Regions from separate parts of the Streptomyces sp. NBC_01515 genome, predicted to be linked through region 3. Evidence: riboswitches for the same ligand, from Rfam matches in the RefSeq annotation. Region 3 holds a riboswitch; each other region holds the start of a gene.
The links. Region 3 has a riboswitch for cobalamin ahead of OG407_RS02255 (ABC transporter substrate-binding protein). Riboswitches for the same ligand answer to the same signal wherever they lie in the genome.

Region 1 (3,270 bases), 6.9 Mb from region 3:
ACCGTGTGGCCCGGCTCGGCCGTCTGGTTGGCGGTGCGGTTGGCCGCGTCCTTGAAGGTCATCCAGCCGTTGCCGGTCTGCGCGAGGGTGCGCATCATGCGGCCGTAGAGGTCACGGGCCGGGATGGCCTTCTTGGCGAGCCCCTGCGCCTCGGCCTTGCGGTACGCGGCGTCGAACTCGTCGCCCCACAGGTCGACCAGCTCGGGCACGTCGGCGGGGGAGAACAGCGACCAGTCGCCGTTCTCGTTCACCCGGCGCATGAACTCGTCCGGGATCCAGTGCGCGAGGTTCAGGTTGTGCGTACGGCGGGCGTCCTCACCCGTGTTGTCCCGCAGCTCCAGGAACTCCTCGATGTCGGAGTGCCAGGTCTCCAGGTACACCGCGGCGGCACCCTTGCGCCGGCCGCCCTGGTTCACCGCGGCGACCGAGGCGTCCAGCGTCTTCAGGAACGGGACGATGCCGTTGGAGTGCCCGTTCGTGCCCCGGATCAGCGAACCCCGGCTGCGGATGCGGGAGTACGACAGCCCGATGCCGCCGGCGTGCTTCGAGAGGCGGGCGACCTGGTGGTAGCGGTCGTAGATGGAGTCCAGCTCGTCCAGCGGGGAGTCGAGGAGGTAGCAGGACGACATCTGGGGGTGCCGGGTGCCGGAGTTGAAGAGCGTGGGGGAGGACGGGAGGTAGTCCAGGCGGCTCATCAGGCGGTAGAGCGCGGCCACTTCGTCCAGGGCGCGGGTGCTGTCGTCCTCGGCGAGACCGGCGGCCACGCGCAGCATGAAGTGCTGGGGGGTCTCGATGACCTTGCGGGTGATCGGGTGCCGCAGGAGGTAACGGCTGTACAGGGTGCGCAGGCCGAAGTAGCCGAAGCGGTCGTCGGCGCCCTCATCGAAGGAGGCGGCGATCAGCGCGTCGAGGCGGGCCGCGTGCAGCGTCGCGAACTCGGCGGTGCGGTCGGCGATGAGGCCCTCGCGGTGGCCCACGGCGACGGACTCGGTGAACGTCGTGACGCCCTGGGAGGCGGCCTCGGCGGCGATGCTGACCGTCAGCAGCCGGGCGGCCAGCCGGGAGTAGACCGGGTCCTCGGAGATGAGGCCGGCGGCCGCCTCCGTGGCCAGCTCGCGCAGTTCCGCCACGTCCGCGTGCGCGGACCGGCCGCGCAACGTGGCGGCGGCGACCCGGCCGGGGTCGGCGTCGGGGAGGTCGGCGGTCAGCTCGGTCAGGGTCCGCAGGATCGCGGTACCGGGGCCGTCGGCGCCCTGAACAGCCGTACCGGGAACGTCGGTTCCGGGTCCGGTCGCGGTCGCTACGATCGCCTCGTTCACCTGGGTCGCTGATGCCGGCTCTGCTGGCGCGATGGTCACGGTGGGGCTCTCCCTCGCTCGGCACGGGGCCTCGCCGAGGGCAGGCGGCAGTACACGAGCGCACGGGGCGTCGCGTCCACCGGCCCACTCCACGAGGCCCGGACGTCATGCGCCTGGCCGGGTGGCCGGACGCGAGCTGTCGGCAGGTCCTCGGACTGACCATGCGTGCATATGCACGTAAGTACACCGTTGCGGGACAGTTCCGGATTCGCACCGGATTCCCCTGCGGCGACAGCGAGCATGAGCATACATCTTGTGCTCGCCTGTCACGTCACCACCAGATGTTGTGTCGCGGTGGTTTCAGAGTGTCAGCTTGTAGGTGAGCAGAGTGAGATCGTCCAGGTGTGGCACGGGGTTCCAGTCGCGGTCGGGGGTGCGGACGAAACCCAGGCGTTCGTAGATGCGGTGGGCCGCGTGCATGGAACTCTGGGTCGACAGGACTACGGCCTCGCAGCCCTCGGTGGCTCGGGCACGGTCGATGCAGGCGCGGACGAGGGCCTCGCCTGCGCCTCGGCCGCGGGCGGTGCGGGCGATCGCCAGTGCGCGGATCTCTGTCTCGCCGGGTCGCGCTATGTCGGCGACCGGGCCGGGGCCGGGGACGAAGGTGACTCCGCCGAGGAGGTGGTCGCCCTCCACGGCGACGAGGACTTCGGCTGCTGCGGCTCGGCTTGCTACGTCCTTCAGTACGGGGAGGTAGGGGTCGTCGTCGCCGTAGTCGAGGAGGCCGTCGTCGAGGTAGGCGTGGGCTGTGAGGGTGCCGAGGTCTTCGTATTCGGTGGGGTTGGCTCGGCGGATGAGGATGTCCATGGGGGTCAGTGTGTACGAACAGCGGGCCGCCGAGGGGGGTGCTCCCGGTGGCCCGCTGCGGGTCGTGTGTGGCTGGTCGCGCAGTTCCCCGCGCCCCTGGGTGGGGACGGTCAGCCTGCGTTAGTGGGTTGCCCCTGCTGTTGCCGGAGGTAGTTCCACCTCTACGCCCGGGTCGCCCGCGTCCGCCGTGTAGTCGGCGGGGCTTGTCTCGTCCACGCCCTCGGGGGCCTTGAACGCCTTCAGCGCGAACGTGAGGACCACCGTCACCACGACGTTCATCACGAACGCCGTCAGGCCGATGTAGCCGATCTCGCCGATGCCGGGGATCTCCTTGGACGAGCCGCCGAAGTGGTCCTGGGTCGGGGAGGCGACCCCGTACGCGGCGAGGGTGCCGTAGATCATGCCGACCGCCCAGCCGGTGAGGAGGGCCCAGCGGTGGGGCCAGCGGGTGAAGAGGCCGCCCACCAGGGACGGGAAGGTCTGGAGGATCCAGATGCCGCCCAGGAGCTGGAAGTTGATGGCGACCGTCTTGTCCATCGTCAGGACGAAGGCCAGGGCGCCCACCTTCACCAGGAGGGAGACGATCTTGGAGACCTTTGTCTCCTGGGCCGGGGTCGCGTCCGGCTTGATGAAGTCCTTGTAGATGTTGCGGGTGAAGAGGTTCGCCGCCGCGATGGACATGATCGCCGCGGGGACGAGGGCGCCGATGCCGATCGCCGCGAAGGCCACGCCCGCGAACCAGTCCGGGAACATGTTCTCGAACAGCTGCGGGATCGCCAACTGGCCGTTGGTGACCTTGACTCCGGCCGCGATCGCCATGAAGCCGAGCAGCGCGAGCAGGCCCAGCATCAGTGAATACAGCGGCAGGATCGTGGTGTTGCGGCGGATCACGTTGCGGCTCTTGGAGGAGAGCGTCGCGGTGATCGAGTGGGGGTACATGAACAGGGCCAGCGCCGAGCCCAACGCCAGTGTGGCGTACGTCCATTGGCCCGCCGGTGCGGGGACGAGTCCGCCCGCCCCGGCCGCCTTGAACTTGGCGCCCGCCGCGCTGAAGATGTCGTCGAAGCCGCCGAGCTTGATCGGGATGTAGATGATCGCCACCGTG
Region 2 (3,270 bases), 2.5 Mb from region 3:
CACCAAGGTCCTGCTCCCGGCGGTCGCCGCCCCGATCGTCGCGGGCATCGCGGCGATGCTCGCCACCCGCTTCTCCTACGCCCTGAGCCGCAACGCCGGGGGCAAGGCCGCCGACAGGGGCTTCCGCGCCGGCCAGATCGCCTCCGCCGGACTGGTCTCGCTGGCCCACGGCACGAACGACGCGCAGAAGACGATGGGCATCATCACCCTGGCCCTGATCGCCGGCGGCTCCATCGCCCCCGACTCGGACCCGCCCACCTGGGTCATCCTCTCCGCGGGCCTCGCCATCGCGATGGGCACCTACATCGGCGGCTGGCGCATCATCCGCACCATGGGCAAGGGCCTGACCGACCTCCAGCCGCAGCAGGGCTTCGCCGCCCAGACCAGCGCCGCCGCGGTCATCCTGGCCTCCTCGCACATCGGCTTCTCGCTCTCCACCACGCACGCCGTCTCCGGCTCGGTGATGGGCGCGGGCCTCGGCCGCAAGGGCGGGGTCGTCCGCTGGTCGACCGCGACCCGGATGTTCGTCGCCTGGGGTCTGACGCTGCCGGCCGCCGCGCTGGTCGGCGCGCTCGCCGAGTCCGTGACCGACCTCGGCGACTGGGGCACCGCGCTGGTGGCCGTCTTCCTGGTCGCCTCCAGCGCCGGCATCTGGCTGCTCTCCCGCCGCCAGGTCGTCGACGCCTCGAACGTCAACGAGATCGACGAACCGGCCGGCGTGATCACCACCGCGATCGCCGCCGTGACCCCGCCGCCCCCGTCGGTCGCCCTCTCCGAAGGCCTCACGGCGACGATCCCCTCGCCGCCCGTGAACCCGGCCCCCATCGTGCAGTCCGACCCGGCGACACCGCCGGCCGCCGCCGTCTGAGCCCCGCGCCCCGGACACGAAGGAACGAATCAGCATGCACATCGACTGGGCAGCCCTCGGCTCCGTCTTCGGCGTCAGCCTCGTCGCCACCGTCTCCCTGGTGGCCGTCTTCACCCTCGGCATCGTCGGCCTCTCCCGCCGCGAACGCGCCACCGCCCAGGGCGACTCCGCGCCCCTCGCCCTGACCGGCGCGTACGCCTGCTTCGCGGCCTGCGCGGCGGCGGTGGCGTACGGGATCTATCTGATCGTGGCCTGACCGGCCGCCAGTCGAACGGAACGTGGGGTGCGGGACGGATCGCCGTCCCGCACCCCACGTCCGCGTGACCCCTCCGATCCCTCGCGTGTGGGCATCAGCACACTCCGTCCCCGCAGGTCAACAGCAAGTTGACGGCCCTTCCAACAGCATGGTGGACTGCCGGAGCCATATACGGCGGCAGGAGAGGAAGCCGGTGCGAATCCGGCGCGGTCCCGCCACTGTCACCGGGGTAGACACCCCCGGGAGCCAGGAACTCTCACCGCCGGTCTCGTCGAACCAGGGCGTGGACACCCTGAGTGAGGACATATCGCCATGCTCGGCTGTCGTTCGAGGTCCCGTACCCGCACCGTGTCCGATCCAGCGATCGGCTGACCCGATGCGTGCCGATCGCGTCTTCGCGTACGGCGCCGCCGCCGGCCTCCTCGGTGACCACCTGCTCGGCGATCCCCGCCGCGGGCATCCGGTCGCCGCCTTCGGCCGTGCCGCGGGCGCCGTGGAACAGGTGCTGTGGCGCGACCACCGGGGCTGGGGCGCCCTGCACACCGCCGTGTGCGTCGGTGGCACCATCACCCTCGCCGCCGCGGCCACTTCGGCCCTACGACCGTCCCGTACGGCCTCTGCCGCCCTCACCGCCGCCGCCACCTGGGCCGTCGTCGGCGGGACCTCCCTCGCGCGCGAGGCCGGGGTCATCGGGCGGGCGCTGGAGGCCGGTGACATCGACGGTGCGCGGGCCCGGCTCCCCCACCTCTGCGGGCGGGACCCGCAGTCCCTCGACGCCGACGGGATCGCCCGGGCCGTCGTCGAGTCCGTCGCCGAGAACACCTCCGACGCGGTCGTCGGCGCCCTGGTCTGGGGCGGCATCGCGGGCGTCCCGGGCCTGGTCGGCTTCCGGGCCGTGAACACCCTCGACGCGATGGTCGGCCACAAGTCGGCCAAGTACCGCCGCTACGGCTGGGCTTCGGCCCGCCTCGACGACGTCGCCGGCTGGCCGGGCGCCCGCCTCACCGCCGCCCTCGCGACCGTCGCGGGCGGCGACCCGCGCGGCGCCGCCCGCGCCTGGCGCACCGACGCCCGCAAACACCCCAGCCCCAACGCAGGCCCCGTGGAGGCCTCCTTCGCGGGAGCCCTCGGCGTACGCCTCGGCGGGACGCTCTCCTACGGCGGCCGGGTCGAGCACCGGCCCGTGCTGAACGGCGACGGACGCGCCGTCGCCGTACCGGACATCGCGCGTGCCGTACGGCTGTCCCGGCGCGTCGGTCTGCTCGCGCTCGGGGTCAGTGTCGCCGGGCGGCTGCTGGTGAAGGGGCTGAAGTCATGAGCGGCGGTGGGTTGTTGGTGGCCGGCACCACCTCGGACGCCGGGAAGAGTGTCGTCACCGCCGGGATCTGCCGGTGGCTGGTGCGGCAGGGTGTGAAGGTCGCGCCGTTCAAGGCGCAGAACATGTCCCTGAATTCGTTCGTGACGCGCGAGGGTGCCGAGATCGGGCGGGCGCAGGCCATGCAGGCCCAGGCGTGCCGGATCGAGCCGACCGCGCTGATGAATCCCGTGCTGCTGAAGCCGGGCAGCGACCGCACCAGCCAAGTCGTGCTGATGGGCAGGCCCGTTGGCGAGATGAGTGCCCGCGGCTATCACGGCGGGCGGCAAGAGGCCCTGCTCGGGACCGTGTTGGACTGTCTCGCCGAGTTGCGGGGCACGTATGACGCGGTGATCTGTGAGGGGGCCGGTTCGCCCGCGGAGATCAATCTGCGGCGGACCGACATCGTGAACATGGGCATCGCGCGCAATGCCCGACTGCCCGTGCTCGTGGTCGGCGACATCGACCGCGGGGGCGTCTTCGCCTCCTTCTTCGGGACCGTCGCGCTGCTCAGCCCCGAGGACCAGGCCTTCGTCGCCGGGTTCCTCGTCAACAAGTTCCGGGGCGATGTATCGCTGCTGGAACCGGGGTTGGAGATGCTGCTCGGCCTCACCGGGCGGCGGACGTACGGCGTGCTGCCGTTCCGGCACGGGCTCGGGATCGACGAGGAGGACGGGCTGCGGATCTCGCTGCGCGGCACCGTGCGCGAGTCGAACACCGCGCCGCCGGTCGGCGAGGACGTGCTGCGGGTCGCCGTCTGCGCGATCCCCCTCATGTCCAACTTCACCGACG
Region 3 (3,270 bases):
GGGCACGCGGTGTGTTCCAGTACGGCGTGCAGGGTGGGCCCGAGTGTCGTGCCCGCGCGGCCGATCACCAGCAGTTCCGCCGAGGCCGGGACCGACGCCTGGACCAGGGCGGCCGCCGGGCTCTGGAGACGGAGATCCTCGTAGACACCCACGTGCGGATACTTCTCCCGCCAGGGCCGCAGCGCGTCCGAGAGGCGTTGCGTCTCCTGGTCCTCCCAGCGTCCTCGGTCCTTCTCGGGCGGTGCGTACGGCATCCAGTGCTCGGCGGGCGAGGGCAGCCGCCAGGCGTGGACGACGTGCAGGCCGGTGTCGCGTCGGCAGGCGGCGTCGAAGGCGAAGTCGACGACGGCGCCGGGGAGTTCGCCGCCGTCGACCCCCAGCGTCACGCCGTACGGTGACCGCGGGCGACGGCTGTGGACGGACCCGCTCGGCACCAGCACCACCGGCCGCTCGGAGTGCTCGGCGACCCCGTGGGCCACGGAACCGAGGGCCAGGCCCGCGAAACCGCCCGTACCGCGCAGCCCGAGGACCGTGCAGTCCGCCTCGGCGGTCAGGGGGAGCAGGGCCGGCACGACCTCTCCGGTGAGGGCGACCACCTCGGCCCGGAGTTCGGGGTGGTCCTTCGCGAGGGACGTGACGAGGGCGTCGGGAGAGGGCTCGCGGAAGTAGGGCCAGGTGGTGAGGAGTTGCTCGTCGGGGAGTGTCGAGACGTGGACGACCCGCAGGGCGAGTCCACGCAACCCGGCTTCCGTTGCTGCCCAGTCGGCCGCGATGCGACTGTCCGCGGAACCGTCGACACCGACAACGATCAGTTGGGCCATGGCCGTTGGACCTCCGTGCGAGCGGGTCGGGGCCTCTACGATCCGCCGCGCGGAGCGTGCCGCACAGGGGTCGGACGGAACCGGGGGAAAGTCCAGCGGTACCGGTACAGAGCGGCAGTGGTTCAGGAGCACCTCCGTGCCGCACCCCGCAGCGGGAGCCGACCGCCGATCTTGATACGTTGGCCGGGCCAGTCGCGCCACAACCGAGGCCAGGGAATCCGGTGGGAATCCGGAACTGACGCGCAGCGGTGAGGGGGACGGGCGGGGCAATCCACGCCACTGGGGCGACGCGGGCCGGCCGAGGGAGCCGGTGTGCGACGCGCCGGGAAGGCGCCCCGTCCGGACGAACCCGAGTCCGAAGACCTGCTGGCACCTTCTCGCCCTCGGCGAGGGGGAGTTCGTAGGCCAGGCTCCGCGTTCGAGCCCCGACAGGCAAGGCATGCCCGTGATCCGTACCGCCCCCGTCCCACTGCGCCGCCGTACCGCGGCCCTCCTCGTCGCGCCCGCCCTGCTGCTCACCGCGTGCGGCGGATCCGACGGCGACAGCGCCGACGGCGAGACGGAGAAGTCCGCCGCGGGCTTCCCGCTCACGCTCACCGACTGCGGGCACAAGGTCACGGTGAAGTCGGCCCCCGAGCGGGTCGTCTCCCTCAACCAGGGCACCACCGAGATCCTGCTCTCCCTCGGCCTCGCCGACCGCATCGCCGGCACCGCCACCTGGACCGACCCGGTGCTCAAGGGCCTGGAGAAGGCGAACGCGAGCGTGCCGCGCCTCGCCGACAACGCCCCCTCCTTCGAGAAGGTCCTCGACGCCGAACCCGACTTCGTCACCGCCTCCTTCGTCTCGACGCTCGGCAAGGGCGGAGTCGCGACCCGCGAACAGTTCGAGAAGCTGGGCGTGCCGACGTACGTCTCGCCGTCCGACTGCGCGGGCAAGGACAACGACAGCGGTGGCGACGGTTCGCGCAGCACACCGCTCACGCTCGACAGCGTCTACGGCGAGATACGCGACCTGTCCCGCGCGATGGGCGTGAAGGCGCGCGGCGACCAGCTCGTGGCCCAGCTGAAGGCGCGGGTGACCAAGGCCACCACCGGCCTCGACGCCTCCGACACCACCCTCATGTACTGGTTCGCCAACGCTCAGTCGCCCTACCTGGCGGGCTGCTGCGGCGCCCCCGGCGCCATCACCCGCACCGTCGGAGCGAAGAACGCCTTCTCCGACACCCACGACGAGTGGCCCCAGATCAACTGGGAGACCGTCGCCGACCGCGACCCCGACGTCATCGTCCTCGGCGATCTGACCCGCAAGTCGCAGACCGCCGAGACCGCCAAGGCGAAGATCCACTTCCTGGAGACCAACGCGGCCACCCGCAACCTCACCGCCGTCAAGAAGAAGCGGTACATCCTGCTCAGCGGCCAGGCGATGAACCCCTCCATCCGCACCGTCGAAGGGATCGAGCAGGTCGCCGCAGGCCTGCGCGACTTCGGACTCGCCAAGTGACCGTCCGCACCCTGCTGTTGACGGGTGGCGGGCTCATCGCGCTGCTGGTCTCCGTGGCCTTCGCGGTGACCATCGGCCCCGCCGACATCTCCACGGCCGACGTGTGGGCGTCCATCGCGTCCCACCTCGGCGGCGGCGAGAGCACGCTCGCCCCGCTCAGGGACGGCATCGTCTGGGACCTGCGCATGCCGCGCACGCTGCTCGCCGCCGTCTGCGGTGCCGGGCTCGCGTTGTGCGGCGCGGTCATGCAGTCCCTGCTGCGCAATCCGCTGGCGGACCCGTTCGTGCTCGGCGTCTCGTCCGGGGCGTCCACGGGGGCGGTCGCTGTGGTCGTGCTCGGGGTGGGCGGCGGGGCGGTGTCGCTGGCGGCGGGCGCGTTCGTCGGTGCCCTGCTCTCCTTCGGGCTGGTGATGCTGCTCAGCCACAGCCTCGGCGCGAGCATGGACCGGGTGGTGCTGTCCGGCGTGGCGGCCATGCAACTCTTCTCCGCGCTCACGTCGTTCACGGTGCTGACGTCGGCGGACGCCGAGACCACCAAGGGTGTGCTCTTCTGGCTGCTCGGCTCGCTGTCCGGCGCGGACTGGGGTCAAGTGCTGCTGTGCGCGGGCGCGTTGGCGCTCGTGCTGGTCGTCTGCCTGGGCCATGCCACCACGTTGGACGCGTTCGCCTTCGGCGAGGAGGCAGCGGCAGGCCTCGGCGTGAACGTCGCCCGAACCCGGCTGATCCTGCTGTGCGCCACCGCGCTGCTCACCGCCGTCCTGGTCAGCTGCGCCGGGGCGATCGGCTTCGTCGGCCTGGTCCTGCCGCATGTCACCCGTGCGTTGACCGGTTCCGGGCATGTACGACTGCTGCCGGTCACCACGCTGACCGGAGCCGTCTTCCTGGTGTGGGTGGACACCCTCGCCCGTACCGTCGTCGATCCCCAGGAGGTGCCGGTGGGGGTGGTGA

Region 1: linked by a shared signal. The riboswitch ahead of OG407_RS33945 (ribonucleoside-diphosphate reductase subunit alpha) and the one ahead of OG407_RS02255 (ABC transporter substrate-binding protein) in region 3 are both predicted to bind cobalamin.
Region 2: linked by a shared signal. The riboswitch ahead of OG407_RS13825 (cobalamin biosynthesis protein) and the one ahead of OG407_RS02255 (ABC transporter substrate-binding protein) in region 3 are both predicted to bind cobalamin.

Annotation. Positions count from the first base shown of each region.
Region 1 covers NZ_CP109416.1:7,464,379-7,467,648, forward strand. The annotation lists gene OG407_RS33945 (ribonucleoside-diphosphate reductase subunit alpha) at 1-1,358, opposite strand, end outside; cobalamin riboswitch at 1,482-1,613, opposite strand; gene OG407_RS33950 (GNAT family N-acetyltransferase) at 1,659-2,165, opposite strand; gene mctP (monocarboxylate uptake permease MctP) at 2,286-3,270, opposite strand, start outside.
Region 2 covers NZ_CP109416.1:3,123,182-3,126,451, forward strand. The annotation lists gene OG407_RS13815 (anion permease) at 1-868, shown strand, start outside; gene OG407_RS13820 (hypothetical protein) at 903-1,124, shown strand; cobalamin riboswitch at 1,259-1,401, shown strand; gene OG407_RS13825 (cobalamin biosynthesis protein) at 1,501-2,442, shown strand; gene OG407_RS13830 (cobyric acid synthase) at 2,439-3,270, shown strand, end outside.
Region 3 covers NZ_CP109416.1:584,731-588,000, reverse strand. The annotation lists gene OG407_RS02260 (universal stress protein) at 1-821, opposite strand, end outside; cobalamin riboswitch at 994-1,207, shown strand; gene OG407_RS02255 (ABC transporter substrate-binding protein) at 1,261-2,322, shown strand; gene OG407_RS02250 (FecCD family ABC transporter permease) at 2,319-3,270, shown strand, end outside.